One region of the Bacillus xiamenensis genome, then DNA from elsewhere that is predicted to be linked to it. Evidence: a T-box and tRNA genes for the amino acid it is inferred to sense, from the RefSeq annotation. Region 1 holds a T-box; the other holds one or more tRNA genes.

Evidence for each region. The T-box of region 1 lies ahead of ileS (isoleucine--tRNA ligase). A T-box ahead of a tRNA ligase gene usually reads a tRNA of that ligase, here a tRNA-Ile.
Region 2: it encodes a tRNA-Ile, which carries the amino acid that the T-box ahead of ileS (isoleucine--tRNA ligase) is inferred to sense. The anticodon was not compared.

The regions. Positions count from the first base shown of each region.
Region 1 is NZ_CP017786.1:182,301-185,675, forward strand. It holds gene ileS (isoleucine--tRNA ligase) at 1-1,893, opposite strand, end outside; T-box leader at 1,953-2,190, opposite strand; gene BK049_RS00870 (DivIVA domain-containing protein) at 2,250-2,744, opposite strand; gene BK049_RS00875 (YlmH family RNA-binding protein) at 2,771-3,375, opposite strand, start outside.
Region 2 is NZ_CP017786.1:2,631,333-2,634,707, reverse strand. It holds gene BK049_RS13425 (TraR/DksA C4-type zinc finger protein) at 1-197, shown strand, start outside; gene BK049_RS13420 (TspO/MBR family protein) at 284-760, shown strand; tRNA gene BK049_RS13415 (tRNA-Glu) at 964-1,035, opposite strand; tRNA gene BK049_RS13410 (tRNA-Ser) at 1,043-1,133, opposite strand; tRNA gene BK049_RS13405 (tRNA-Asn) at 1,137-1,211, opposite strand; tRNA gene BK049_RS13400 (tRNA-Ile) at 1,218-1,294, opposite strand; tRNA gene BK049_RS13395 (tRNA-Gly) at 1,311-1,384, opposite strand; tRNA gene BK049_RS13390 (tRNA-His) at 1,396-1,471, opposite strand; tRNA gene BK049_RS13385 (tRNA-Phe) at 1,499-1,571, opposite strand; tRNA gene BK049_RS13380 (tRNA-Asp) at 1,589-1,665, opposite strand; tRNA gene BK049_RS13375 (tRNA-Met) at 1,689-1,765, opposite strand; tRNA gene BK049_RS13370 (tRNA-Ser) at 1,788-1,880, opposite strand; tRNA gene BK049_RS13365 (tRNA-Ile) at 1,888-1,964, opposite strand; tRNA gene BK049_RS13360 (tRNA-Met) at 1,969-2,042, opposite strand; tRNA gene BK049_RS13355 (tRNA-Ala) at 2,069-2,141, opposite strand; tRNA gene BK049_RS13350 (tRNA-Pro) at 2,151-2,227, opposite strand; tRNA gene BK049_RS13345 (tRNA-Arg) at 2,235-2,311, opposite strand; tRNA gene BK049_RS13340 (tRNA-Leu) at 2,323-2,408, opposite strand; tRNA gene BK049_RS13335 (tRNA-Gly) at 2,421-2,492, opposite strand; tRNA gene BK049_RS13330 (tRNA-Leu) at 2,523-2,605, opposite strand; tRNA gene BK049_RS13325 (tRNA-Lys) at 2,613-2,688, opposite strand; tRNA gene BK049_RS13320 (tRNA-Thr) at 2,726-2,801, opposite strand; tRNA gene BK049_RS13315 (tRNA-Val) at 2,835-2,910, opposite strand.

The sequences.
Region 1 (3,375 bases):
TGGATGATCGGCCTGATAGTTAACAGAAGACACCCAAAGTCTAAGGATCTCCGCACCGAGCTGCTTTGCAACCTTCGTCGGATCAATTGTATTGCCTAATGATTTACTCATTTTGCGGCCTTCTTTATCAAGCGTGAAGCCATGGCTGAGAACACCTTTATATGGTGCTTTTCCAGTGACTGCAACTGCTGTAGATAAAGATGAGTTAAACCAGCCGCGATATTGGTCAGAGCCTTCAAGGTAAAGGTCTGCCGGACGAACAAGATCATCTCGTTCTTCTAAAACCGCTTGGTGAGAAGAACCGGAATCAAACCATACATCCATGATGTCCTGCTCTTTTGTAAATTCGCCGTTCGGGCTGCCTGGATGTGTAAAGCCTTCAGGCAATAATTCTTTCGCTTCTTTTTCAAACCAAATATTTGAGCCATGCTCTCTAAATAATTGAGATACATGCTGAATTGTTTCGTCCGTGATGATCGGCTCACCATTTTCCGCATAGAAGACCGGAATTGGAACGCCCCATACACGCTGTCTTGAAATGCACCAGTCACCTCTGTCACGCACCATGTTGAATAGGCGTGTTTCGCCCCAAGCTGGAACCCATTTCGTTTCTTTAATATTGTCTAATAGCGCTTCTCTGAAATCTTTAATCGAAGCAAACCACTGAGCTGTCGCACGATAAATCGTTGGCTTTTTCGTTCTCCAGTCATGTGGATAAGAGTGCGTGATAAAGTCGAGCTTTTTCAGGGCGCCTTTTGCTTCAAGCTGCTCTGTGACGGCTTTATTGGCATCCTCGTAGAATAGTCCTTCAAAACCAGGTGCTTCTTCTGTCATGACACCTTTTTCATCTACTGGACATAGCACCTCAAGACCGTATTTCATACCGACAATAAAGTCATCTTCCCCGTGACCTGGCGCTGTGTGAACACAGCCTGTTCCTGCATCTGTTGTGACGTGATCGCCAAGCATCACAAGAGAGTCTCTGCCGTAAATCGGGTGCTCTGCAACAATGGTGTCTAATTCTTTTCCTTTTAGTGTTTTAACAACTTCGTAATCGTCAAAGCCAAGTGTTTTTGCCACTTGTTCAGCGAGCTCAGATGCGACAACATATCGCTCCGTACCAACTTGGAGCACACTGTATTCTAGGTTTGGATGAACGCAAATGCCAAGGTTTGCAGGAAGCGTCCAAGGTGTTGTCGTCCAGATGATGAACTGTTCGCCGTTTTCAAGTACACCTTTGCCATCTTTCACTTTAAATGATACGTAAATAGATGGTGAGCGTTTGTCCTTATATTCAATTTCCGCTTCAGCAAGGGCTGACTCACTTGAAGGAGACCAGTTAACAGGTTTAAGACCTTTGTAAATATAGCCTCTTTTCGCCATTTCACCAAAGACAAGAATTTGCTGCGCTTCGTATTCAGGCTTTAATGTCACATATGGATTGTCCCAATCTGCTCTTACGCCCAAACGTTTAAACTGATTGCGCTGACCTTCGATTTGTTTCCAAGCATACTCCTCACATAGTTTACGGAATTCTGCTGTAGACATTTCTTTTCGTTTGACTTTTTTATTTTTCGTAAGGGCTGTTTCAATCGGTAAGCCATGTGTATCCCAGCCCGGCACATACGGTGCATGGAATCCATTCATTGATTTAAAACGAACAATAAAATCTTTTAGGATTTTATTAAGTGCGTGTCCCATATGGATGTCACCATTCGCATATGGAGGTCCATCATGCAAAATAAAGGTCGGGCGTCCCTTTGTCCGCTCTAAGACCATTTGATAGATGTCTTTTTCTGCCCACTTCTCTTGGATTTCAGGCTCTTTGTTTGGCAAGTTCCCTCTCATTGGGAAATCTGTTTTCGGCATTAATAAGGTGTCTTTGTAGTTCATACCCATTCCTCCACATGCAAATTCTGATTAAAAAACAATAAAAAAAGCCCTCTCATCCCATAAGGGACGAGAAGGCTTGTCTCGCGGTACCACCCTTTTAGATAAGCGCTATAAAACAGCCGCTTATCCACTCTAAAATCGTAACGTGATTAGACGCCTTTTCTTACTGGTCCATTTCAGAAAAGGAACTAAAGGGGTGATCTCATTGCAGCGTCTCGTAATGTCAGGCTTCCACCATCCCTGATTCGCTTTATTACGCATGTAACCGCTGCGAGTGTCCCTTTCAAACGTTTATCTCTTGTTAATTTATGATGGTATTATATGCAACATGAGCACGTCATGTCAAGATGATGCGCTTATTCTTTTTCGTCAAAGACAGCATCTACTTCATATTCAAGCAAATGATCCCAATCATCATTTTTCAGCAGATCAAGCTGAGCTTCAATCAGCATTTGGAAACGAGTTCTAAAGACTTTTGATTGTTTCTTCAGCTCTTCGATTTCCATCGCAATCTTTCTTGATTTTGATAACGCTTCGTTGATAATGCGGTCAGCATTTTTCTCTGCTTCACGAATAATCAGTTTTGCTTCTTTGTCAGAATGGCGTTTCACGTCTTCTGCTGCTTCCTGTGCAACAAGAATTGATTTGTTTAATGTTTCTTCGATTGTTGCAAAATGACTTAGTCTTTCATCAAGCTCATTGACTTTGTCTTCAAGCTCGTTCTTTTTGCGAAGCACGATTTCGTAATCTTTACGTACTTGGCTTAAAAACTCATTTACTTCATCTTCGTCATAGCCGCGAAAACTTTTTGTGAACGTTTTATTATGAATATCATTAGGTGTTAATGGCAACCTCGCCACCTCCAGATTCAAGTTCGTTATGTCAGAAGCTCAAATGTTACTTTGAATTTATCTTTTTTTGTCTTCCCATCAATTGTTTTTAAGCTAAAGCGGCCAAATCCCCTCACAGAGAGCTGATCGCCTTCACCAATTGTAAAGGATGGGTCCTCAGTGACTTTCCAGTTGACTTTCACAAGGCCATTTTTGACCAAAAGCTGTGCTTTTTGCCGAGACTGACGGCTGACAGCAGCACATACAGCGTCAAGCCGCAATGAAGAAATGGTATCTTCTTTGATGTCGGTCTTGCTGATGACCGGTTTTATATCTGTCTGGCTAATTTCTTCTAATGAAACGGATGCTCTGCCGACATGCGTTAGCTGCGCCCGAACAAAATCGGCGACATCGCTTGTACAAATAAACTTTACATCATCGTCTAAAAATAACAAATCACCGAATTTTTGACGCTTCAGGCCTGTCCCAATCAGTGAGCCAAGAAGCTTCGGGTGTTCAATGGAAATAAACTTTTTCGCATAGTTCACCTGAAAATAAGACAGCTCAAAGTCCTGAATAGACGGTTCTAAATAATCTGGATAGATGAGGGCTCTTTTGCGCTCCGCTTTCTCATACCCGCCAAAAAACATGA
Region 2 (3,375 bases), 1.2 Mb from region 1:
CACAATCAGAAGATGAAGATGATGTGGAAGCCTATGAAGGATTCGCATCTGCTGATATTGAAGGCAAAGCAAGCAAGGTATACCCGAATAAAGCACATGAAGCCTATGAAGAAGCATTAGATGAAGAAGGCGTCATGACGATGTTTGGTGACTTGAAGCCGTACGAAGAAGATCCTTATACCGAAAAAAAGCATTAGTCCCCTCATATTGGGGGCTATATGTTTATATCATGTAATAATTGGGAAATAAATTGAAGAATGAATAGATTGGGAGGAGATTCTTGATGGCAAAAAAAAGTATCATTTGGGCGGTTATCGTCTTCTTTATTACATACGCATTATTTTCTATTGCAGGGTTCCTGTTCCCCATTGACAGAGAATGGTATGATGCATTAAATAAACCTGAATGGACACCTAGTGGTGGTGTGATAGGAGCAGTTTGGGCTGTCTTATTCGCCCTCATTTCATTATCTGCTGCAATGATATATGGAAAGTATGGATTTCAGAAAATCACTTTCCCCTTCTGGATACTCTTTCTTTTAAATTACGTTTTCAATCAGGCCTTTAGTTTTTTTCAATTTACACAAAAGGATTTGTTCGCCGCTACAATTGACTGCCTGCTTGTTGCACTGACAGCACTTGCACTGGTGATCGTTTCACGAAAACTAAGCAAAATCGTTCCAATTTTATTGATTCCTTATGTTTTATGGGGATTCTTTGCGACATACTTGTCTTATACGATCTACTCCATGAATATGTAGAAAAAGACCGATAGAGCGGTCTTTCAGCGTGTAGACAAACCCTCGCATTCTTTGTCAGTCCTGCGTGCCGGTGCTCACGAATGTTACATTCGCTCCGCGCCGGTACTTGTCCTTCCTAGACTGCAAAGGTTTTCAGTTCACGCTGAAAAGAAGACAAAGGGCTAAAATAAAAAAGAGATCTATCACAAGATCTCTTTTAAAAATGACCCGTACGGGATTCGAACCCGTGTTACCGCCGTGAAAGGGCGGTGTCTTAACCGCTTGACCAACGGGCCATAAAAATGGCGGAGAAGGAGGGATTTGAACCCTCGCGCCGCTCGCGCGACCTACACCCTTAGCAGGGGCGCCTCTTCAGCCACTTGAGTACTTCTCCATTTGGCTCCGCAGGTAGGATTCGAACCTACGACCGATCGGTTAACAGCCGATAGCTCTACCACTGAGCTACTGCGGAAGGTCATGGTGGGCCTGAGTGGACTCGAACCACCGACCTCACGCTTATCAGGCGTGCGCTCTAACCAGCTGAGCTACAGGCCCATGAACGATATACAAATGGAGCGGGTGATGGGAATCGAACCCACGACATCAGCTTGGAAGGCTGAGGTTTTACCACTAAACTACACCCGCAAAAATATGTATGGGGCGATTGATGGGAATCGAACCCACGAGTGCCAGAGCCACAATCTGGTGCGTTAACCACTTCGCCACAACCGCCATACTGTCAATATTTATTTGTAAAAGTGGCTCGGGACGGAATCGAACCGCCGACACACGGATTTTCAGTCCGTTGCTCTACCAACTGAGCTACCGAGCCATGTATTCATTTAAAAATGGCGGTCCGGACGGGACTCGAACCCGCGACCTCCTGCGTGACAGGCAGGCATTCTAACCAACTGAACTACCGGACCATTATAGACATAAGAATAAAATTTGGTTGCGGGGGCAGGATTTGAACCTGCGACCTTCGGGTTATGAGCCCGACGAGCTACCGAACTGCTCCACCCCGCGATGATATGGTTTCTTAAAAATATGGCGGAGGAAGAGGGATTCGAACCCCCGCGGGCTTTGACACCCCTGTCGGTTTTCAAGACCGATCCCTTCAGCCGGACTTGGGTATTCCTCCGTATAGATGGTGGACCTTGTAGGACTCGAACCTACGACCGGACGGTTATGAGCCGTCTGCTCTAACCAACTGAGCTAAAGGTCCTTTATAGCGGCGGAGGGGATCGAACCCCCGACCTCACGGGTATGAACCGTACGCTCTAGCCAGCTGAGCTACACCGCCATGATCAAAATATTTTTTTTAGAAAGTGGAGCCTAGCGGGATCGAACCGCTGACCTCCTGCGTGCAAGGCAGGCGCTCTCCCAGCTGAGCTAAGGCCCCATAAAAAGATGGTCGGGAAGACAGGATTCGAACCTGCGACCCCTTGGTCCCAAACCAAGTGCTCTACCAAGCTGAGCTACTTCCCGATCTTAATGGCGCGCCCGAGAGGAGTCGAACCCCTAACCTTTTGATCCGTAGTCAAACGCTCTATCCAATTGAGCTACGGGCGCTTATTTCATAATGCCGAGGGCCGGACTTGAACCGGCACGGTAGTCACCTACCGCAGGATTTTAAGTCCTGTGTGTCTGCCAATTCCACCACCCCGGCGTGGATGGTATAAGCGGAAGACGGGATTCGAACCCGCGACCCCCACCTTGGCAAGGTGGTGTTCTACCACTGAACTACTTCCGCATTACAGGATTTCTTTATGTTATTTGGCTATGCGGGTGAAGGGACTTGAACCCCCACGTCATAAAGACACTAGATCCTAAGTCTAGCGCGTCTGCCAATTCCGCCACACCCGCATGAACATGGTGAGCCATGAAGGACTCGAACCTTCGACCCTCTGATTAAAAGTCAGATGCTCTACCAACTGAGCTAATGGCTCGCTTTTAAAGCGACTTGTCTATCTTACCATATGAAAGTGGTGCCGGCAAGAGGACTTGAACCCCCAACCTACTGATTACAAGTCAGTTGCTCTACCAGTTGAGCTACACCGGCTTTATCTATCCTAACATTATGTAAGAATAAATATGGTGGAGGATGACGGGCTCGAACCGCCGACCCTCTGCTTGTAAGGCAGATGCTCTCCCAGCTGAGCTAATCCTCCACTATGTAGGAATCTCTCGATCCGACAAAGATTATTATATACAGGTTTCACACATTTGTAAAGGCTATATTAAAAAAATTTTATCTCATTTTTCATTACGTATTTCTTTTAACAAATGATATTAATTCACCCTGTCAAAACTGCTTCAATTCAACGTTTAACAGCTATACTTCTCTCCTCTATATTCTCTTTAAATACATGCAATTCCTTCAAAATATGAGCAACCTATCATCTTTATACTTTAATGATATAGATATTCCTTAGATTTAGCAGATAGATACACTGTCTATTTATTTCAAAAAAATAGACTTATACACCCTACTCTACTATTCTATTGCTTTTTTCATAGTCAGAGGTTCAAAAACATGCTTACCAGGCTTTCTTCTTGCTTTTAGACACCTGACACTCTTGTAGTAAATCGTATAGAAATGAAATCATTCATAAAACATATGAATCAAGTAGCTT